3 regions of the Vibrio sp. J502 genome follow, and region 1 is predicted to be linked to each of the others. Evidence: predicted binding sites of a transcription regulator. Region 1 holds the regulator's gene; each other region holds the start of a gene.
What was found. The regulator CRP, encoded in region 1, controls carbon source genes, mostly activating them, when cyclic AMP is high. The targets are predictions, from matches to a motif close to TGTGANNNNNNTCACA.
Positions count from the first base shown of each region.

Region 2: cdd (cytidine deaminase) is a predicted target of CRP. The motif match lies at 2,652-2,667, and genes of this name have one in related genera.
Region 3: N5E84_RS17380 (NupC/NupG family nucleoside CNT transporter) is a predicted target of CRP. The motif match lies at 4,080-4,095, and genes of this name have one in related genera.

Region 1 covers NZ_CP104554.1:3,195,597-3,203,560, reverse strand. The annotation lists gene N5E84_RS14925 (ABC transporter ATP-binding protein) at 1-432, shown strand, start outside; gene N5E84_RS14920 (TIGR02444 family protein) at 434-913, shown strand; gene N5E84_RS14915 (hydrolase) at 970-1,977, shown strand; gene N5E84_RS14910 (YheU family protein) at 2,037-2,243, shown strand; gene N5E84_RS14905 (phosphoribulokinase) at 2,326-3,195, shown strand; gene crp (cAMP-activated global transcriptional regulator CRP) at 3,437-4,069, shown strand; gene N5E84_RS14895 (DUF1338 domain-containing protein) at 4,173-4,967, opposite strand; gene astD (succinylglutamate-semialdehyde dehydrogenase) at 5,036-6,493, opposite strand; gene astA (arginine N-succinyltransferase) at 6,525-7,544, opposite strand; gene N5E84_RS14880 (aspartate aminotransferase family protein) at 7,611-7,964, opposite strand, start outside.
Region 2 covers NZ_CP104554.1:942,141-950,104, reverse strand. The annotation lists gene sbcB (exodeoxyribonuclease I) at 1-1,377, shown strand, start outside; gene N5E84_RS04585 (CidA/LrgA family protein) at 1,502-1,834, shown strand; gene N5E84_RS04580 (CidB/LrgB family autolysis modulator) at 1,834-2,514, shown strand; gene cdd (cytidine deaminase) at 2,723-3,610, shown strand; gene N5E84_RS04570 (EAL domain-containing protein) at 3,669-6,416, opposite strand; gene purT (formate-dependent phosphoribosylglycinamide formyltransferase) at 6,705-7,880, shown strand; gene N5E84_RS21255 (methyl-accepting chemotaxis protein) at 7,945-7,964, opposite strand, start outside.
Region 3 covers NZ_CP104555.1:344,550-352,513, reverse strand. The annotation lists gene N5E84_RS17390 (IS30 family transposase) at 1-968, shown strand, start outside; gene pepT (peptidase T) at 1,187-2,419, opposite strand; gene N5E84_RS17380 (NupC/NupG family nucleoside CNT transporter) at 2,618-3,826, opposite strand; gene N5E84_RS17375 (hybrid-cluster NAD(P)-dependent oxidoreductase) at 4,414-6,231, opposite strand; gene pyrC (dihydroorotase) at 6,440-7,468, shown strand; gene rlmC (23S rRNA (uracil(747)-C(5))-methyltransferase RlmC) at 7,542-7,964, opposite strand, start outside.

The DNA of each region.
Region 1 (7,964 bases):
TTGTACTTGGTGCACGATCGTCAAGTCGCGCCTTTCGATGGGGATTTGACCGACTACTACAAGTGGCTGACAGAACAACAGAAAGCGGAACGTAGAGAAGTTCAATCTCAGCAACCTGCCAAAGACAGCAGCAACAGTGCCGCAGCCAAAAAAGATCAAAAGCGCCGAGAAGCGGAATTTCGCATCCAAACTGCACCAATTCGCAAAAAACTGACACAACTCGAAGCGAAAATGGACACATTGAACGCGGCACTGGCGCAAACTGAAGAGCAATTGTCTGATACTTCGCTGTATGAAGCCGAAAACAAAGCTAAACTTACCGAAGTGATTGCGCTTCAAGCTCGCAGTAAATCGGCACTTGAAGCGATCGAAATGGAATGGATGTCGGAACAAGAGACACTCGAGCAACTAGAGCAGGAATTCAGTCGCTAAGATGAGCCAAGAGCACGTACGATTATCACTGACCTTAGAACGCTTATGGCAATTCAGTTTGCAATACTACAGCGTGCGAGAAGTGAAAGAGGCGTGCTTAAGTTTACAAAATAACTTCCACGGCAACGTCAACTTATTGCTGCTACTCAAATGGCTTGATGAGCAACAAGTGACGGTTGCCGATGCTGACTGGCAAAATGTCACTCAATGTATCGGCCGTTCAGAAGCGCTGCTGCACAGTTACCGAGAGTTAAGACGACGTTTGAAAAGCATGGTGCCAGATACGCTGTACCGCGAGGCGCTGCAATTTGAGCTGCAGCTTGAAAAGCAGCAGCAAGCTGACCTCGTGGAATGTATCAACGCATTGGCATTGCAGAATAACCATGGTGAACAATTAACGCTGCGTTACTGTCGCCAGCTTGGCTGTGAGCATTTGCATCTCGCTTTTAAAACCCCGGCGCCTCATTCTCAAAAACCGTAACTACATCAATTGCTCGCTCGGTGTATACTGGTCGCAATTCATAAAAATAATACGCTATGGTTATGACTTCATTTATCGCTGCTACTGGACTAACAAATCCACACCTTCAGACTCTGCTTCCTCGTTTGTTGCGCAAACGCGCACGTTTTGAGCCGCTGTGGCAAACGCTGTTTACACCTGATGGTGATTTTTTAGACCTTGCTTGGAGTGATGATTGGCGCTCAGAGCGAGTACAAAATAAACCCCTATTTATCTTGTTTCATGGCTTAGAAGGCAGTTTTCATAGCCCGTATGCCAATGGCTTAATGTACGCCTTCGCACAGCAGGGATGGTTATCGGTCATGATGCATTTTCGCGGCTGTAGCGGCAAACCGAACCATCTGGCACGTGCTTACCATTCTGGTGAAGTTGAAGATGCACGCTTTGTGCTCGAATACATACGCAAGCAATGCCCAAATCGACCTATCGTGGCAGTGGGCATTTCTCTTGGCGGCAATATGTTGGTTAATTACTTAGCGCAATATAATCACGACCCGATCGTTAGTGCGGCAACCGTTGTCTCCGCTCCGCTCGATCTGGCAGCGTGTTCCACACGCATTGAACAGGGATTTTCAAAGGTTTATCGCGCTTACTTACTGACATCATTGAAAAAAAATGCACTAAAGAAACAGCATCTTTTACATAATGAGTTAGGTATTTCTCACCATCAAATTAAACACATCAAAAAACTTTACGAATTTGACGATCTCATCACCGCGCCTTTGCATGGTTTTCAAGATGCGCAGGATTACTACCAGCAGTGCTCAGGCCTTTCAAAGCTGACACAAATTCGCGTGCCGCTACAAATCATTCAAGCGCAAGATGATCCCTTTATGACGGATGCCGTGATCCCCAAATTTTCCTTACCAGAGAATATCCATTACCGCTTATTTACCCAAGGTGGCCATGTCGGTTTTCTCAGCGGTAGCGCGCTTAAGCCTAAATTTTGGCTCGAAGAAGCACTTCCAACCTATTACGAAAACCTGCGTCACGGCAACCCTATTGACCATCAATGCAACGCATGATTAATCACATATCGCTTTAAATCGATACCCTTTTCTCCATGACAGTTTAAGAGGTCGTCATGCTTATTCCTTGGCAGCACATTGCGCCTGAAACACTGGATAATTTGATTGAAACGTTTGTATTACGCGAAGGTACTGATTACGGAGAGCAGGAAGTACCATTGCAGCAAAAAATCGAGCAAATAAAGAAACAGCTCGCAACAGGGGAAGCGATCATCGTCTATTCTGAGTTGCATGAAAGTGTGGATATTCAATTGCGTAAATAATTTCAGCTCAAAACAATCTACTCTTTTCGTGCTATATTGCAGCCATCGATAACAAGTACGTTACATACAGACAGGGTTTGTCATGTCAGCAAAACATCCAATTATCGCTGTCACCGGCTCGTCCGGTGCCGGTACAACTACGACCTCAGAAGCCTTTCGCAAAATGTTCAATATGATGAACATTAAACCAGCATGGGTTGAAGGGGATAGCTTCCACCGCTTTACCCGGCCAGAAATGGATGTGGAAATTCGTAAATCGCGCGAACAAGGGAAGCACATCAGCTACTTTGGTCCACAAGCCAATGATTTTCCTGCATTGGAAGAATTTTTCCGCCAATATGGGAAATTAGGCACAGGCCAAGTTCGTCGTTATCTGCACTCTTTTGACGAAGCTGTGCCCTACAATCAAATGCCCGGCACCTTTACACCTTGGCAAGATTTACCAGAAAACTCGGATGTGATGTTTTACGAAGGTCTGCATGGCGGTGTAGTCGATGGCGATGTAAACGTCGCGCAGCATGTCGATTTTTTGATAGGCATGGTGCCAATCGTTAACCTTGAGTGGATACAAAAATACGTGCGTGATACACGTGATAGAGGCCATTCACGTGAAGCGGTGATGGATTCCATCGTCCGTTCAATGGACGATTACCTCAATTACATCACCCCCCAATTCTCGCGAACTCACATCAACTTCCAACGGGTACCGACGGTTGATACTTCAAACCCACTTAACGCCAAGGGCATCCCTAGTTTGGATGAAAGCTTCGTCGTGATACGCCTGCGCGGTATAAAGAATGTTGATTTCCCCTATCTGCTCGCCATGATTGATGGCTCTTTTATGTCGCGCCACAACACCATTGTGGTACCGGGTGGCAAGATGAGTTTTGCGATGGAATTGATCGTCAGACCGATCCTGCAGCAATTGATTGAAACAGGTAAAATTGGCTAAGTGATCGGACAAGTTGACGGTTACTTTTCATACCGTGATCATGTGCACAGTTTTGCGTAAAAAATCATGCCACTGACACGATTAAAATCAAGAAATCGTTTCTGAAAAAGGATACTATCCTTAACCGAAACACAAGTTAGCTTGCAGCATTTGGAAAGTGCTCTTATCCTAGTAAGCTTATTTTAGGCTTAGCTACAATATGGAAAGCGGCAAGCGTACCCTGCAGAGGAAGTGAGATATTATGGTTCTAGGTAAACCTCAAACCGATCCAACACTAGAGTGGTTTCTTTCACACTGTCATATTCATAAATACCCATCGAAAAGCACGTTGATTCATGCGGGCGAAAAAGCAGAGACGCTGTACTACATCGTCAAAGGCTCGGTAGCGGTATTGATTAAAGACGAAGAAGGTAAAGAGATGATCCTCTCTTACCTCAACCAAGGTGACTTTATCGGTGAGCTTGGTCTATTCGAAGAAGACCAAGAGCGTACTGCTTGGGTTCGTGCAAAATCTCCTTGTGAAGTTGCGGAAATTTCATTTAAGAAATTCCGTCAGCTTATCCAAGTGAACCCAGACATCTTAATGCGTCTGTCTGCACAAATTTCTCGACGCCTGCAAGTCACCAGTCAAAAAGTAGGCGATTTAGCCTTCCTAGACGTGACGGGTCGTATTGCACAAACGCTACTCAACCTAGCGAAACAACCTGATGCAATGACGCACCCAGATGGCATGCAAATCAAAATCACCCGTCAAGAGATCGGCCAAATTGTAGGCTGTTCTCGTGAAACTGTGGGACGTATTTTGAAGATGCTCGAAGAGCAGAATTTAATTTCTGCCCACGGTAAAACTATCGTGGTGTACGGAACTCGTTAATTTCAATCAAAATGATTGAGATTGAATGCATAAAGCCACCTTGGGGAACTCAGGTGGCTTTTTCTTTGGCGATATTTCAGTACGAAAGTAAAAAGATGAGAGGCTATTGCATGTCTGTGCTTTCAAATATTTTATCTGCAGAGGCCGCCACAAAACCGCTATAGAGTTCACCGTTGGCCATTGGATAGCGTTTGGCAAATTCATAGAATCCACCGGGAATCACCTCCACCCCTTCCGTAAATTGCACTGATACTTTATCGGCCATGGTCGACGACTGCTCAAGCAGCACATCAGGTGTACCTTTCACTTCTCCACCATTTTCATTGATGGTAAAACCCGCTTGGCGTAGATGATCATTGACCACTTTCACTTCATTAAACGCCTGCAGTTGATTAACACTAACAGTGAAATGGTTTGCGCCATAACCATGCGCCGCCAACCAAGCGGCGTATTCACTTTCGTTGGCAAGCTGCAAATAATCGCTGTAGCTTAGTTGCCACAGGCGACCGCCATATAAAAAGTCACTGCTGTTTAATTTATTGCTATCGACTTGATGTAGCAGTTTCTCCACAATGGCTTGGAGCACAGGTGAGCACTCTTCCACTTTCAGCTCGCTTATGAATACTTTAGGCTGGGTCGGATCAGGGTGTTCATAGTGCTTCGCTACCAGCTTCTTACTTTCAAACACATAATCACCACAGGCAAGGTAGCCTAAGGCAAGAAAAGGCTTAGCCAGCGTTTCAATACCTAATGGCGCAACATTGAAGGTTCGCAACGCAATATGGTCATTAATCAAGGCTTCGTCTTCTTGAAGCAAGTGATGGACTTTGTCGGCAGAAGGGCAAAGGCGCTGAATGTAGTCATTCCATAATGATTGAAATAAAACGGTTGGCGTCATAACGCCTCCTTGTCTGTGCTCGGTTTAAACCATGCTAGTAGGCATGGGGTTTTAGATAAAGTTTACTGCTATAGCTCAACCCCTGGGCTGAGCGTGGCAGGCAGTTCAGTCGAACAACCTTCCATTGATGCCATTGGGTATGCGCAGTAATCGGCCGCGTAATAGGCGCTTGGTCTTAAATTTCCCGATGCTCCCGGCCCACCAAACGGTGCATCACCACTGGCTCCGGTTAATTGTCGATTACGATTTACAATGCCAGCGCGGATATGATCGACAAAGTAATCCCATTCGGCATCATTGGTCGACACTAAGCCTGCCGATAAACCAAAGCGAGTTTCATTAGCCAGTTGCACCGCTCGATCTAAGCTTTGGTAACGCACGACTTGTAACAATGGCCCGAAATACTCTTCATCAGGCAATTGACTAACTGCGGTGACATCAATAATGCCCGGAGTGACAAACGCCGCCTGCAAAGGTGTCGCGGCCAGCAAGCTGACGCCACCTAAGGTGCGTAAATTATCCTGAGCAGCAAGAATGAACTGCGCCGCCGCTTGTGATATTTGTGGCCCCATAAAAGGTGCTGGCTCAGCAAAGGGATGATCAATACGCAATTTTTGAGTGGCACTGACCAGCTTTTCAAGTAACAGATCACCTTCATTCCCTTCAGGAACGTAAAGACGCCGTGCGCAGGTACAGCGCTGGCCTGCACTTAAAAATGCGGATTGAATAATGGTATACACTGCCGCATCAAGCTCGCCATACTGCTTAGAGATGACCATTGGGTTGTTGCCGCCCATTTCTAAAGCCAGCATTTTCCCCGGCTGCCCAGCAAACTGGCGATGGAGTAAATGACCTGTATTTGCGCTGCCAGTAAAAAGAAGGCCATCAATACCTTTGGCCTGAGCAAGCGCAATACCCGTTTCCTTCGCGCCCTGCACTAGGTTAAGTACACCCGCAGGTAGGCCTGCTTCTTGCCACAACTTCATCACAAACTCACCCGTCCACGGAGTCTGCTCTGAAGGTTTAAACACAACCGTATTACCCGCTAAAAGTGCAGGCACAATATGACCATTCGGCAGGTGGGCAGGAAAATTATACGGACCAAAAACCGCAAGAACACCCAATGGACGATGACGTAATACCAGTTGATTACCCGCCGCTTCGCGTGTGTTTTCACCAGTGCGATCATGATAAGCTCGAATGGATATAGCGATTTTACCCGCTACTGCTGCCGCTTCAGTACGCGTTTCCCAGAGTGGCTTCCCTGTCTCTTTAGCGATGATCTGCGCAAGCTCTTCACTGCGCTGTTTCACTTTTTCAGCAAAAGCTAAGACATATTGCTCACGCTCAACAAAAGGGCGTTTTTTCCACTCTATAAATGCGACTCTTGCCGCCGTAACCGCCGCTTCTACTTGCTCGGGTGTGGCGCTATCGCCCTGCCAAATCGTCTCATTGTTATAGGGACTAAGCGAAAGCATTGCCTCGCCTTGTCCAGCTAACCATTCACCTGCAATCCACTGAGTCATCTGTTAATCCTTACCTTCCAATGTACCTATTTTACTGCGCCAAAATTCGAACAAAATCACCACTATCAACCGATAGAGCTTGCGCCACTTTAGGTGAGATGATCACCGTTTCCGTTTCGCGGTTATAAGCACCTTTTGCAGCAGTAGCACGAAAGTTTTCAAACGAGCTATTGCAGATAAGATAATCTTGCGAGCTTGAATGCTCGGCCAGTTCCACTTTCGCTCGCACCGAGTGACGTACGGATTCGATATTGCGCAAATCACACTCAACCGTTGGACCTGCATCAAAAATGTCCACATAGTTACGGCAGGTGAATCCTTCACGTTCCAGTAACGTTAACGCTGGACGGGTATTGTCATGTACTTGACCAATCACCGCCTGTGCCTCTTTACTCAATAAGTTGACGTAAATCGGCAGTTTGGGCATCAGATCAGCAATAAACCCTTTTTTACCAATGCCGGTTAAATAATCAGCCATAGTGAAATCAATCGAGAAAAAATGCTCTTGCAGCCATTGCCAAAAGGGCGAGTTGCCTTCAGCATCAGACACACCACGCATTTCAGCAAAGATGGTTTTAGAAAAACGATGTGGGTGTTCCGCCATCATCAGAAAACGGCATTTCGACATCAAACGCCCATTCAACCCTTGACGAAAATCTGGACGTAAAAAAAGCGTACAAATTTCACTGCATCCAGTGTAGTTATTGCCAAAAGTAAGCAACTTGACGGTATTGTTGACCTTCAGCTTAGGCGACGAATGCACTATCGTGCTGATGTGATAAGAATAAAATGGTACGTCATGGCCAATCGATGCTTCAACGCCAGTCGTCCCTGCGACCTCACCGGTTTCAGAATCAAAACCGACCATCAGGTAACCTTCATCTCCTGGCTCTGAGACGTCGGGTTTAGCGAAGCTGTATTCAGAATGAGTAATACGGTTGGTTAAGAGCTTTTCATTCACGGGTAGTGATGTAAACCCGTGACCGGATTCAATAGCGCATGTGTGTAGCGCATCGTAGTCCGACATTGCGATAGGGCGAACAACTAGCATCAATACTTCCCTCCAGATGCTTGAAGTGGCCCAAGGCATCCTACCTTGGGCTGCTAGGCTTTTTCACTACATGAGTGATGCAATAGCTTTATCTAATCTTGCTAAGCCTTCTTCTATTTCTTGTTTGGTGATCACTAATGAAGGCGTCATACGAACCACGTTCATACCCGCAACCAACACCAGTAAACCTTGCTTGCCCGCGGCTTGTAGGATATCGCGAGCGCGACCTTGCCACTGCTCATTTAATACCGCGCCAAGCAGTAGACCTTTACCACGGATTTCACTAAAAATGTGGTACTTCTCATTAATGTTAGCCAATCCTTCACGAAAGAGCGCTTCACGCTCTTTCACGCCAGCCAAGGTTTCTGGCTGGCTAACCACATTAACTACCGCTTCTGCTACCGCGCAAGCCAGTGGGTT
Region 2 (7,964 bases), 1.1 Mb from region 1:
TGGGGAGTCAACCCTGCGAAAGATCGTCCGAGCCAATTTGCGGGCGTTCGCACCGATATGGATTTTAATATTATTGGCGAACCACTGGTTATCTATTGCCAACCACCAACGGACTATTTGCCTTCTCCAGAAGCGGCGCTTATTACGGGTATCACACCACAAAAAGCGGTGGCCCAAGGCTTGCCAGAGCCTGAATTTATCGCCAAAATTCATCAACAACTCGCCACACCCAACACCACCAGTCTTGGTTACAACAGTATTCGTTTTGATGATGAAGTAACGCGTTACACTTGCTATCGTAATTTCATTGATCCGTATGCTTGGAGCTGGCAAAACGGCAATTCACGCTGGGATTTACTTGATGTGATGCGCGCCTGCCATGCGCTACGTCCAGAAGGCATCAACTGGCCCGAAAATGACGAAGGCTTTACCAGTTTTAAGTTGGAGCATCTCTCGGTTGCCAATGGCATCGAACACGCAAATGCCCACGATGCTATGGCCGATGTTATCGCCACCATTGAGCTGGCCAAAAAAGTAAAAGCCGCCCAACCCAAGTTGTTTGATTACTTTTTTAACATGCGCCATAAACGCAAACTCAATGATCTGATTGATATCGTCAACATGACACCTTTAATGCACGTATCGGGTATGTTAGGCCGAGAATGCCAATACACCAGTTGGATCGTGCCGATTGCTTGGCATCCCACCAATCAAAATGCGGTTATTGTGGTGGACCTTGCCAAAAACCCTCAACCCCTGATCGATTTAAGCAGCGAAGAACTGCATCAACGTCTATATACCAAACGCGAAGAGTTGGCAGAAGATGAATTGCCAGTGCCCATCAAATTAGTGCATCTCAATAAATGCCCTATCCTTGCGCCGGCCAAAACATTAACGGCCGAAAATGCAGACCATATCGGGGTCGATAGAAACCTGTGCCTTGAACACTTAGCGCTCATCAAGCAGTACCCTGAGATCAGAGAAAGGCTGATTGGCCTCTACACAATTGAGCGAGAATATAAGCACAGTGACGATGTCGATACTCAACTCTACGACGGTTTCTTCTCTCCCGCCGACAAAGCGGCGATGGAGATCATTCGCCAAGCTGACCCTGTCAACCTCGCCGCATTAGACATTAGTTTTAGCGATAAGCGCATCGAACCCTTGCTGTTTCGCTACCGCGCTCGCCATTACCCATTGACATTAAGTGACGAAGAGCAAAGGCGTTGGGCAACTCACTGTCGTGATTATTTCGAAAGCCACCTTGAAGAGTACATGCTCAATTTAGAGAACTTAGTTCACACCCACAGCAGTGACGAAAAGAAAATGGCTATTTTAAAATCCGTTTACCGTTATGTCGAAGACATCGCGAGTTAATGTACGAGGTTTTCGCGCTGTCAGGTTTCAAACCAACACGCTGCGATTCCATTTCCGAAAATAGTTTAGGCACAACAAGGCACCGACTTTTATTGTGAATACCATTGCAAAATATTTGGTCTCTATGGGGCTGATTTTCCTTTGCCTGATGGCAGGTATCAATCTTCAACATTGGCTTGGCATCACCATTCCGGGCAGTATTATCGGAATGCTAATTCTGTTTAGTTTATTGGCAAGTGGGCTCGTGCCTGTCGAATGGGTAAAACCCAGTGCCAGTCTTTTTATCCGTTATATGGTCATTTTATTTGTCCCTATCAGTGTCGGATTAATCGAGCATTTTGATTTATTGATGAGTAACGCCATCCCGATTCTTGCCAGCGCGGTGGGCGGTACGCTGATCGTATTAGTTTGTCTGGGTTTAGGGCTGGATCGTTTTTTGAAAAAGGGGAATAAGTGATGTGGTTATTGCTCACGATTGCGGTCTTTTTCCTGACACGTTGGATCAGCAAAAAATGCAAAACGGCCATAATGAATCCGTTACTGCTCAGCCTTGTGATCATCATTCCTATCTTGCTATTTTTTAACATCCCTTATGCCAGTTACTATGCTGATAACCAGTGGCTTAGCTTTCTGTTGCAACCGGCCGTGGTGGCGCTGGCTTATCCTCTCTATGAACAACTGCCTCAGATCCGCTCAAATTGGCGCATCATTGCCCTCGCCTGCGGGGTGGGCAGTGCTATGTCAATGCTCACAGCCAGCTTAATTGCTGTTTATCTTCAAACGGATATACATTTAATCGCCAGCCTACTGGGTAAATCAGTTACCACACCGATTGCGATGGAAGTTTCCAGTAACCTCGGTGGGGAGCCAGCCATTGCCGCCGTTTTAGTGGTCATTGTAGGGCTGTTTGGCGCGATTCTCGCCTACCCTATCTATAACCTTCTCAACATCACGCATCCCATTGCTAAAGGCTTAACCATGGGCACCGTATCTCATGCGCTGGGCACAGCAACCTGCGCTGAAAAAGATCCACGTGACGCAGCATTTAGTTCACTTGCATTAGTCGTGTGCGGCGTAATCACATCGATACTTGCTCCAAGTTTTTTTGCTTTTTCAATGTGGTTGTCCACGCTATAGAGTGCCAACAGAAATCAAAGATACGTCTACTCATGGGTTTTGATTGTAGACGTGTCTCACTTTAAGGCTGACTGTAATCGATTTCATGTGTGACCTCACTCTAAATGTGAAAACCAAAATTATGTTACATTAAATTACGTGATTTAAATCTCAGTAAAATTTCATTCTTCGCCTAGAATATTCCTCAATACATAGATAAGGACTCATTATGAAAAGCCGTATTGAACAGGCGCTAGCGGATACGCCAAAACCCGTTGCAGAATTTTTGTCGTCTATTCTGCTATCAGACGATTTTGACGCAACCCTATCACCAGAACAGTTCAACCAACTGCTTTCTCTTTCTGGCTCAGATGATGCGGAATTGCGCGTTGCACTGCTGCCTTTTGCGGCCGCCTATGCTTACGTACCGATTTCAAACTTTTACGTGGGAGCCATCGTCAGAGGTTTATCGGGCCGTTTGTACTTTGGCGCGAATATGGAGTTTTCCGGTGCGCAATTGGGCCAAACCGTACACGCCGAGCAATGTGCCATCAGCCATGCGTGGATGAAAGGTGAACAAGGCGTTGCTGACATTACCATCAACTTCAGCCCTTGTGGGCACTGCCGTCAGTTTATGAATGAGCTTACGACCGCAGACTCGCTTGCCATTCAGCTACCACAGCGTGATGAGAAGTCACTGCAAGAGTACCTACCTGAATCATTTGGTCCTGCCGATTTAGGTGTTGATTCTGGTCTAATGGCAGACGCTAACCACGGCAAAACAACTAGCGAAGATGACCCACTCATTGGCTTAGCTCTTAATGGCCTAAATCGCAGTTACGCACCCTATACCAACAATCTCAGTGGTGTTGCCCTGCAAGTTGAGAATGGTAAAACCTACGTCGGTGCGTATGCTGAAAATGCCGCATTCAACCCAAGCTTACCACCATTGCAAGTTGCTCTTGTTCAGTTAATGATGGATGGCCAACGCTTTGATAATATTGTCGCAGCCGCATTAGTTGAGATGTCTGATGGCAGTATTAGCCATTTAGCCGATACTCAAGCCACCTTGGAAGTAATTAACCCAGACATTCCTCTTTCCTATCTTGTGGTTTAGGCGCTCTAGTGAAAAATCCCCAACGCATGGGGATTTTTTCCTTTTGATGGTGCAGGTTTTACCGCATATCCTTTCCGCCCAACAAATTATCGAACACCTCTTGTTTACTCATCGGCTTGTAAAAATAGAAGCCTTGGATCTCATCAATATTCCAGACTTTGAGTTTGCGCAGTTGCGAAGCAGTTTCAACCCCTTCAGCCACGGTAGTTAAGCCTAGCTCTTGCGACATATTGATAATACTGCGCACCAAGGTTTTGGCTTTGTCATTGGATTCCAATGTGGAAATATAAGACTGGTCTAACTTCACTATATCTAATGGAAAATCACACAATGTACTAAACGAGGAATAGCCCGTACCAAAATCATCAAGCGCCAACTGTATACCGAGTTTTTTTATCGCATCCATGCGTTTGATCGTCTCTTCTTCAGCCCCCAACAACATACTTTCCGTCAATTCGAGCACTAATTGTCCCGGTTCAATTTGATATTTTTCAATCAATACTGATAAGTACCCGACCAATTTTTTACTGTAGAAATGCGGGCTAGAAAGATTGACGTGAATACTTAGCCGTTTACCCAACGAAAATTGCGACTGCGTTTGCAGTTCGCTAATAAATTGGCAGGCTTGGCCTAGTATCTGCTCTCCCAATTCAATGATCACTTTACGTTGCTCAGCCAAAGGGATAAATACGGTTGGCGAAACCATACCAAGTTGAGGGTGCTTCCAGCGAGCCAGAGCTTCAAAGCCAATGATTTCGGCACTGTCTGCACGAACAATCGGCTGATAGTAAGCAATAATATGACCATCTTTCACGGCTGAGATAAGATCTCGATTGATCGCTAACGACTTCTGGGCATGAACAAACAATTCTTGTGTCACAGAGACAACCAGACTGGCTCCAGCTTTCTCTGTTTGTTGAATGGCATAAAAACCACTTTGAACCAAAGTTTCAAAAGAATCGATAGCCAATTGTGAATCAATCACAGCACCTTCCACACTCAAATCGAGTTCCAAGCCGCCAATGTCAGTCTTCCTCTTGTAACTATCGATAAGCTTAGTGCCTCTATGAATCAAAAAAGAGGTTGCCCCGTTACCCAACTCACACACCATAAATTCATATTCACTAATTCGTCCCATTATGGACGTGTTGAAACGGTTTCTGAGCGTAGCCGAAAAATGTTTAACGGCCATATCGTAAGCACTGTGTCCATATACTTCTGAAATTTCTTTTAGTCTTTTAACCCGTAGGTAGAGCATGGAAAACCCACCACATTCGATCGGATTGTCAATCAAAGGCTGGACTTGGCTCATCATCGTTGGACGATTAAGTAAACCTGACACTGGGTCACAATGGGTAAGGTCGTAAATAAGCTGCTCTTGCTGCTTTTGCTCGCTGATATCAGTAATCGATAGCATGATAGAGCGATGCCCACGTTGTTCTATCAATGTAGCTTCGATAAGACACTCTAAACGCTGCTGACCCTTTGTAACAACATGTCCCTCAAATTCACGCATCCCTTGTTCTATATTTTGGTAGAGTAATTCACTGCTGCACACCACATCATTTTGTATAATACAAAACTCATCTAAAACCTTTCCAACCAACTCATCTCTAGAATAAGAAAGCATATCCAACAAGGCTTGGTTCACATCGACAATGAAGCGATCAACCACCAGCAACATTCCGAGATTTTGGCTTTGATAGAGTGCATCAAATTTCTGTAACGTCTCTTTAAGCCTATCTTCCGCCAAGGAGGATGAGGCAGCAAGCGAACGGACAAGTTCGGTAATTCGTTCAAACTCATCTTGTTTATCACTCGATTGTGAAGAGAATGCACTCTCTTCAATCAGCTGATTGATCCCACGCTCAAAATTCTCAAACCGTTTGGCTACCTTACTGCGAAACAGAGCAAAAGTAGCCACGGCGACAAAGCCGGCCGCAATGATGATCGTCAAAATCAAATAATAAAAAGTTTCGTTCCCTTTTTGATAGTAAAGCCGCTGAGCACAGGTTTTTAGATAGCCAATAGGTTGCCCTGTCATATCACTGAGTAAGGTGTAATGCGTGATATTATTTTGATCTCTTTCAATACCTTCTTGATTATGACTAACAGGTAAAATCACAGGAGCATCGGTAACTACAATGTCATTTTTAGCGGTTAGTAGGTTCTGATACTGAGAAGGGAAACGGCGGGTTAAGTGCTGTCCCCATAGCATCCACCCCACAACATCAGCCGTACCTTCACTGTTACGCACCGGAGTTAGGCTCACCACCCACACACTATTTTCCACACGGATGAGGCCAGAGCGGCTAGTTTTATCCTCATCAAGTGTGTGATGCATCTGAATTAAATGGTCGCTCACACCTTGTGAGCGTATCAACTGTTCCACTAACGAACAGTTTGTGCCAGGTTCAATATCCCGACATAAGTATTCAACCAATTGCGAGGATTCGGTGATGAAAGCCAAAACGTCTAAACCTAAAGTATCGAGGGAATCAGGATACAAGTTGCGCTCAGCAAATTGAGTGTCGCCATTCAACAGCAACAGATAAGTTTCATCCCAATAAGCCCAATCATAAGAACGCTTTTCTTGCTGTACTAAAAGATCTTGAATGACCGACTGAGCTTGATTGCTATCTCGATGAATCTCAATTGATTCAAGCTCATTCAAACTATATAAAAAAAAGTGGCGAGTAATAAATAAGCTGCTAAGAATGATCCCAACCAACCCGACAGAAAACAACAGAGCAGTTTTCGTGTGTAGAGTAATAAAACGCAAACGTAAGAAAGTTTTCATAGCCATAGGTGTCTTTTTCTTAGTCAATCCCACATAAACTTTAGACTGAAATTACTTCATATTCTTAACGCAGTTTCTCGAATGCTGTTTACTGCACATTAATTGCTATTTCAGCCTTAATTTTGTACAGATATGAGTTCGTTTACTGCGTATTACACAAACCACTTTATCGACAGTACGAACAGGAAATTACTCATCTCTCATCACAAAGGCAAACGTTTGCTTTTATTCTTAATTTTAGTATGATTTTGGCTGTTTTCGCTATTACCTATTGCTTGAATGTAAGGATTCACTATGTTTGGTACTGCTACACGTGAAAATGCCACCCGCGTTTTACTGCTTGGTTCCGGAGAATTGGGCAAAGAGGTGGCAATTGAATGCCAACGCCTTGGTTTAGAAGTGATTGCCTGTGATCGCTACGCCAACGCTCCAGCAATGCAGGTGGCGCATCGTAGCCACGTATTGGATATGCTCGATGGAGATGCGCTACAAGCCATTATCGAACTCGAAAAACCAGACTACGTGGTGCCAGAAATTGAAGCAATTGCCACTCACAAGCTGGTTGAACTGGAAGCGCAAGGCTTAAACGTGGTCCCCACTGCAACGGCCACTCAATTGACGATGAATCGTGAAGGCATTCGCCGTTTAGCCGCAGAAACTCTTGCCTTACCTACCTCTCCTTATCAGTTTGCTGATGACTATAATGATTTTGTACTGGCGATTGAGCATGTCGGTATGCCTTGCGTAGTTAAGCCTGTGATGAGTTCATCAGGTAAAGGCCAAAGTGTGATTAAGACGCAAGAGGATATTAGCCGCGCTTGGGCATACGCTCAAGAAGGTGGCCGCAGTGGAGCTGGGAGAGTGATCGTCGAAGGCTTTATCGATTTCGACTACGAAATTACTCTCTTGACGATTCGAGCAGTGGATGGTGTCCATTTCTGCGCTCCCATTGGCCATCGACAAGAGGAAGGGGATTATCGCGAATCATGGCAACCACAAGTGATGTCGGCTAACGCAATTAAAGCCGCTGAATATGTAGCAGAACAAGTGGTTAATGCACTCGGTGGTTACGGCTTATTTGGTGTTGAACTGTTTGTAAAAGGCGATAATGTTATCTTCAATGAAGTGTCCCCTCGCCCACATGATACGGGAATGGTCACCCTCATTTCGCAAGAGCTGTCTGAATTTGCGTTACACGTGCGCGCGTTCACGGGTATGCCAATCAACAGTATTACCCAATATGGGCCATCGGCATCTGCGGTTATTTTAGGTCAAGGCACCTCCACTAACCTTAGATTTGATGGAATAAATGAAGCACTGTCTATCCCACACACTCAACTTCGTCTGTTTGGTAAACCAGACATTGATGGACGCCGTCGACTTGGGGTTGCTCTGGCGAAAGATAAAGAACTCAAACAGGCTTTGCACAACGCAATTCAATGTGCCAAAAGCGTGCAAGTGATTCTGTAAAAACGCAAAGCGAGCCACTAGGCTCGCTTTCATTTTCTTCACCAACAATACTCGCTGCAGAGCCTTACTCTTTAATCAGTTCAC
Region 3 (7,964 bases), on a different replicon from region 1:
TGAAATACACACACCTCACTGAGATTGAAAGGTATATGATTTCTGCGCTCAGAAAGCAAGGGATCAGTACCGCAAAAATAGCTAAACAACTGGGGCGTCACAAAGCCACTATCTATCGAGAAATTGAACGTAATTGTCGTTACAACAAGTTCTTCGATAGATACTCTTATCAACCAGAGCGAGCACAGCAAATGGCGCGCAACCGGCTTAGTCGTTCACGGCGAAATAAACGCTATACCGAACTTGACTTCAGACTACCTGAAGCATTGCTACGACTGGATTGGAGCCCTGACCAAATCGTCGGATACCTAAGAATGAGAGGCTATCCAACAATGAGCCACGAGCTCATTTATCAGCGCGTTTGGAACGATAAAACTCTCGGTGGAACGTTATGGAAACACCTACGCCAATCCACCAAGAAAAGGCGTAAAAGGTACAACTCAAAAGACAGTCGAGGACGGCTGGCAAATAAGCGTCATATTGCCGAAAGACCTGCAGACGCTGAGCATCGAAAAGAGCCTGGCCACTGGGAAATTGATACCGTCGTGGGTCGCGGAACCAAGCACTGTATCGTCACTTTAGTCGACAGAATGACTGGCTACACTTTTATCGGTCAAATGGACGATAGAACAAGCGAGTCACTCAACGTAAGAATGAGCAAAATCATGACCCGCTCTGACTTACCTTTTAAAACGATAACATCAGATAACGGCACTGAATTTCATGGTTATGCACAACTAGAAAAACATCATAACTGCCTGTTTTACTTTGCAAATCCATACCATTCATGGGAACGAGGCACTAATGAAAACACCAATGGTTTGATACGACAATACTTACCAAAACGAACCTCCATGTCACACGTGACACAGAAGCTGTGTAATGAAATTGCATATAAATTAAATACACGCCCACGCAAAAGGCTTGGGTATAGAACACCAACGGAGTATATTCATGCGCATCTGTAGAAAGTGTCGCACTTCAAACTTGATACTAAGATGCATAATGATCAGCAACACATCTAAGCCAACTAGAGAGCAGCAGATTGAGATCGTGTTAGAAATTTTAGAAAGGTATTGTAACTGAGTGAATAGTTAACGTCGGCATAAGGCGCAATTATTATGCGCCCTGTCATAGCTTTGGAAGAGAAACTCCCTTTGAGATTGGCGAAAGGAAAAATTTGTTATCAGTGTTGATTCGCCAACGCTGTCTTTTCAGCCAGTTTTACAATCACGTTTACCGCTTGTTCCATCCCTTCAATGGTAATGAACTCATGAATACCATGAAAATTATAACCGCCAGTGAAAATATTAGGGCATGGCAGGCCCATGAATGAGAGCCTCGCACCATCCGTACCACCTCGAATAGGTTTGATCAGCGGTTCAACATCACAAGCAATCATGGCTTGTTTAGCCAGTTCAATGACTTGTGGATGAGGCTCGACCATCTCTTTCATATTGAAATAGCTGTCCGTCACGACCAACTCAACTCGTCCTTTCTCAAGACGGGCATTTAACTGGTCCACTTGCTGCTGCATAAACACTTTACGAGCTTCCAAGCCTTCTCGTTCAAAGTCTCTAATAATGTAACCCAAGGTTGAGCGAGCCACACTCATCTTTGCGGATTTTAAATGGTAAAAGCCTTGATAGCCCTGCGTGGTCTCTGGGGTTTGATCGGCTGGCATCATAAGCTGAAATTGTGCGGCGATGTTGATGGCATTCACCATTTTATCTTTCGCGGTCCCAGGGTGAACATTCACGCCATAGCAAATGACATCGGCGCTCGCCGCATTGAAATTCTCATACTCCAACTCACCCACCGGACCACCATCAATGGTATAAGCCCACTGTGCGCCAAACTTCTCCACATTAAATAAGTCCGCGCCCCGGCCGATCTCTTCATCGGGAGTGAAACCGATACAAATATCACCATGTGCGATGCTTGGGTCAGCAATTAACCTCTCAATGGCCGTCATAATTTCAGCGATGCCTGCCTTATTATCGGCACCAAGCAGTGTGGTGCCGTCAGTCGTGATCAGATTGTAACCATGCAGTTGATGCAAATCCGGGTATTGAATAGGTGACAGCACCTCATCCCCTTTACCTAAAGCAATGTCTCCGCCTTGATAATTCTCCACAATTTGCGGCTTAACGTGTTTGCCTGACGCGTCTGGCGCGGTATCCATATGTGCAATAAAACCAATCGCAGGAACAGGGTAATCAACATTCGATTGCAACTTCGCCATAACATAGCCGTGTTCATCAACCGTAGCATCGGTTAAGCCTAATGCGATTAATTCTTCATGCAGTGTATGGGCAAACGTCATTTGCCCTACTGAACTCGGGCAACGGCGGCTGGCAGGGTGAGATTGAGTATCAAAAGAGACATAACGCAAAAAGCGTTCAACAAGATTTTCCATAGCAAGCACTCAATAAGTTAGCATGTCAGCGTATCGCCTATGTTGGGATACGCAGTTAATTGCAAGCTATACTACGCGCTCATCAGAAACGGAATTTGCTATAAATCAGCTTTTCAGCAATTACTGAGGTGTCAATCATTCAAAAAAGGGATCAAAAATGCCCACCGCAGTGAGCATTGAGAGAAGCAAACAGGGCGTTTAAAGCAGAATGAAAATGCCCGCTAGACATGCACTCATTAAGTTAGCTAGCGTACCTGCAATCACCGCTTTAATACCTAAATTCGCGACTTCTGCACGGCGTTCAGGAGCGATAACCCCGATAGAGCCTAATTGGATCGCGATAGAACCAATATTGGCAAAGCCGCACAGAGCAAAAGTAATGATAACTTGGGTGTGTTCCGACAACAGCGCTTTGTGGTCAACAAAATCAATGAAAGCCACAAATTCGTTCATCACCACTTTTTGCCCAATGTAAGAGCCCGCCATCAAGACTTCATGGCTTGGTACACCAATCAACCAAGCCAGTGGTGAAAATAGATAACCGAACAGCAGTTGCAAGGTTATACCGTTCAAACCCAATAACTCACCGAAACTTTCAAGCCCAGTGTTAACCATCGCAATCACACTCACAAATGCAACCAGCATTGTACCGACGGCCACCGCCACTTTCATGCCATTCATCGCCCCGCTCGCCAGTGCGTCAATCACATTACTTTCTTGCGCTTTATCCATCTCAATATTGGTTTGATCAAGTGGAACATCGCGCTCTGGTACGATGATTTTTGCCATCATCAAACTGCCGGGTGCCGCCATAAAACTGGCTGCAATAAGGTATTTAAGCTCAACACCTAGACCGGCATAGCCACCCAACACGCTACCTGCGACAGAGGCCATGCCTCCGGCCATGACGGCAAACAGTTCTGAACGTGTCATGCGCGACAAAAAGGGACGCACAAGCAGTGGTGATTCTCCTTGTGAAAGGAAAATGTTACCTGTAGCAACCAGAGATTCTGCTTTGCTCGTACCTAAAAATTTTTGAATACCACCACCGATAAACTCGATGACTTTTTGCATGATACCAAGGTAATAAAGGGCAGAGATAAGAGCGCTGAAGAAAATGATGATAGGCAGAACACGAACAGCAAAAATAAATCCGGAATCGGCTAAATCACCGAATAGAAAGCGGATTCCTGCATCGGCGAAACCTAGCAAACTCGACACACCGCCGCTGATGCTGGCTAGTGCGCTTTGTCCCCATGGGAAGTAGAGCACCAGTGCGGCAAAACCAACTTGCAGTAATAAAGCACGTGATACGGTTTTCCAATTGATGAAGGATCGATTTTCAGAGAGCAGGTAGGCGCAAGCGATCAGCGCTAAAATGCCGACGAGGCCAAAAAGAATATTCATTGTATTTACCTAGTTTGAAATTTGGAAATAAGGGTAGAACCAAAAAACTTGGCGAAGGAGGAATCATTGCCCTTTTGCACAACAAAAGCATGACAAAAAGAGGGGTATGCGAACATATTGTTCATCTAAGATCACCTTATACAAGCAGAGGAACTTAGCTGGTCCAGTCCTTGGGGTCATTCACATTTCCGTGTGACGGCTTGTATGGGTTGAGCACCAGCTCATAACCGGGCGGAAAGTATAGCGAACAAAATGAGAGTTTCATCACATATTTTTACGCAAACGTTCAAGCGCTCATTTATTCGACAGTTATTCTAAAAAAACATCAAACACAGGCAAGATTGGATGGAAAACAAACAAAAAAAATATGGAATTTTCATCACAAATTTAAACTAATTTAACTATATAAAAACGAATAATTGGTATTTCTGCACTTTGCCAACTATGTTTAAGAGAGTCACTTTGAAGAGACTGAAACGGTTTCGAATAAAAATCACTAGCAACGTCACGCCTCTTGCGGTCAACACTGACCCAAGAGGCATTTTTATTGGACAAAGTCACTGTAGTGCAACAGCGTGAGGCGAAAACTAGTTTACAACCTCAATATCGGTTTCAGGAATACAACAACACGCTAAAGCGATACCAAGATGACGCTCATGTTCAGGCAGTGCTGGCACGTCAGGTTGATGCACTTTGCCCGACTGCACAGTCACCTTGCACGCACCACAGAACCCTGCTCGGCAACTGTTGGCAATCGCAATGCCAGCGGCTTCGGCTTGATCTAATAAGGTCGTTTGGTTATTACCCTCAAATACATGGCCATTGACGCTCAGTTGTAACGTTTTCAGCTCAGCTGCGACAGTGTGCGCCACACCAAACGCTTCTTGGTGGTAAGATTCTTCCGCAAGCCCTTTTTTCAACAATAAGCTTTTTGCTTTCTGCATAAAACCATCAGGCCCACACACAAACACTTGGCGAGCAGTCACATGTTGGATTTGCTTAAGGTGAGATAAAGAGAGCCGGCCTTTCAGGCCAAACCAATCTACTGGAGCTTGAGTCAGAGAAATGAAGACTTTCAACCCCGGATGTCGCTGCTTAAGCGCTTCAAGTTCAACACGGCAAGGAATATCCTCAACGCTGCGGCATTGATGATAAAAGACCACATCTTGAATTTGTTGATTATCGGCAAGATAGCGCAACATCGATAACATAGGCGTCACGCCACTTCCAGCCGACAACAGTAACAACGGTTGTTGGTACTGAGTCGACAGATGAAACGAGCCATCCGGTGATTGTGTGGTCAATGTACTTCCTACCTGCAAGTGATCAAGCAACCAGTTAGAAACTCTACCGCCATCAATACGTTTGACTGAAATCGCTAACCGACCCGGGCGCGATGGGCTAGATGACAAAGTGTAGCGGCGCACCGCGTTCTCGCCATCGATCACAACTTCGATTGGTAGGTGCTGCCCAGGTTGATAATTTGGCATTTCACCCTTTTTCGGCTCTAGCCAGAACGTGACAAAATCACGCGCAATCGCTTCACGCTCAACACAGGTCATCACATGGTGACTCATACCCAAATCTCGATAAAACTCTTTCTCTTTGTACTCAAGCACCTCAACGCTGTCGCCAACTCGAATCATTCCCTCATTTTTTGCGACTAAATTTTGCCCAAAAAACACCCCACCTCTTTCGTTAGCACGAAATTGTGACAAGGTTCTTAGCGGCTCTTTGGTTGGACGAAAAGCCCCTTTATTCACATCAACAGTAGTGAGAATACAGCGTTCGCAAGGTTTTACCGCTTCAAATTCTACCTCACCAATTCGGATCCGCTTCCAGCTGTCTTCAGCGAAAGGCTCATCGGTTCGTACCACTAGATTGGTACGAAATTGATCCATGCTGTGCACTTCAGGGCTGCGGCGATTGAGTTCATCAAGTGAAGCTTGGCTGATGACCAGCACTGGATAGCCATCAGCAAAACTGACATTGTGACCCACTTTTTCACGCATTCGGTTTGATTGCTCTCCGGTAAACAGCAACTCAACACGCTGGCCTAACACTTGGCTAAACCAATCATCCGCTTCATCGGTTGTGGTGTAAGCGGTAAAGTTATCGTCCCACACTTGCGCTGGAGAAGGTTGCATTTTGAAATCTGCATAACGCAGTTTTAACGGAGATTGGTTCACCGCCGTGAAGATCAAACCATCCGCAACCAGTATTGAATTCACCTTAACCATATTTGGATACTTACGTGCAGTGACCATTGAACCATCAGCTAACGCGATCATAAAGCGCCGATCAAAAGCCAGCCCCTGTTTTTCAACCCAAGCGGTGGACTGCGAGAGGCCACCTATCGATTTGACTGGGTAAACGTTAATTTGTGAAAGTTGAGCTGACGACATGGCCTATCCTTATGCTTTTTTGAAGGTATTTTTATAACGCGATGATAATGGAAATCGCCAAAGCTGGCTAACCCTATGGAAAATAAAAGGATGAAATTCACCCCTGTTTCCTCTATCATCCTGTCGCTTAAACGTAAGCGATTGCGCGCACATTAAAAGCGAAGCCCGTTTAAGCTCCAATCAATTTATTTTCCGGTGGGAGCAACCAATGAAAACATTAACGATTACTCGTCCAGACGACTGGCATGTTCACTTACGTGATGGTGATGTGTTGGCCGATACAGTACGAGACATCAGTCGCTACAACGGCCGCGCACTGATCATGCCCAATACGGTCCCGCCGATCACCACCACAGAATTAGCATTAGCGTACCAACAGCGCATCATGGCGCAAAAACCACGTGATTCTTTCAAGCCACTCATGGCGCTTTATCTCACCGATAACACGACACCTGATGAGATACGCAAAGCCAAAGCTTCTGGCGCTGTCGTGGCAGCCAAACTTTATCCGGCTGGGGCGACCACCAATTCAGATTCTGGCGTAACCTGCGCTCAAAATATTTACCCTGTATTGGAAGCGATGCAAGACGTTGGCATGCTGCTGCTGATTCATGGCGAAGTAACCGCTCACGATGTGGATATTTTTGACCGAGAAAAAGCCTTCCTCGATACAGTGCTTGCTCCTATTGTTAATGATTTCCCAAATCTGAAAATAGTGTTAGAACACATCACCACCGCCGATGCTGCCGAGTTTGTAAAAAATGCGAACCAGAATATAGCGGCAACGATCACGGCGCATCATCTACTTTATAACCGCAATCACATGCTTGCTGGTGGCATTCGTCCTCATTTTTACTGTTTGCCAATCCTTAAGCGCAACACCCACCAGCTTGCGCTGATTCAGGCAGCGACATCGGGCAATAAGAAATTTTTCTTGGGTACTGATTCTGCGCCTCATGCCAAAGGCAAAAAAGAAGCCGCTTGCGGCTGTGCTGGATCGTACACAGCGCACGCAGCCTTAGAGTTATACGCAGAGGTGTTTGAGCAAGTTGGTAAAATTGGCAACCTTGAAGCGTTTGCCAGTCACAATGGCCCTGATTTTTACGGCCTACCCCGTAATAACGACACCGTTACTTTGGTCAAAGAAGAGTGGCCAGTTGCTGAAAGTATGCCATTTGGCTCAGATATTGTGGTGCCGATCCGCGCCGGTGAAACGGTCGCGTGGGCAGTAAAATAGCCCATTAATGCATCAAAAAGGGAAGCCGCGGCTTCCCTCTCTTTATCATTATCATTTTTGCACCACACAGCGCTTATCTCAGCTTAGGCTGACGCTCTAACAGCACCATCACTTCGCTATGATCGGTATGTGGAAACATATCAAACCATTGCAGTTTTTTGGGTAAGTAGCCCACCATACCTTGCATATCAGTGATCAGCGTTTGCGGGTTACAGCTTGAGTAAATGATGTGTTTGGGTGATAAAGCCACCAATCGCTCAACTAATTCAGCTCCTAAACCACGACGCGGAGGGTTGACTAGCACTAGCTCAGGCGCGGTTGATTGAGCTTGTGAGAATTGGGCAGAATCCAGCGCAGCAAAGTCTAAATTGGTAATGCCCATCGTCTTGGCAGAGCGTTTAGCACTGGCGATCGCTTCTGGTTCAATTTCAATTCCTGTGACTGCCGTAGTTGGACTGGCACAATGTAGGGCAAAACCGCCCACGCCACAAAACAG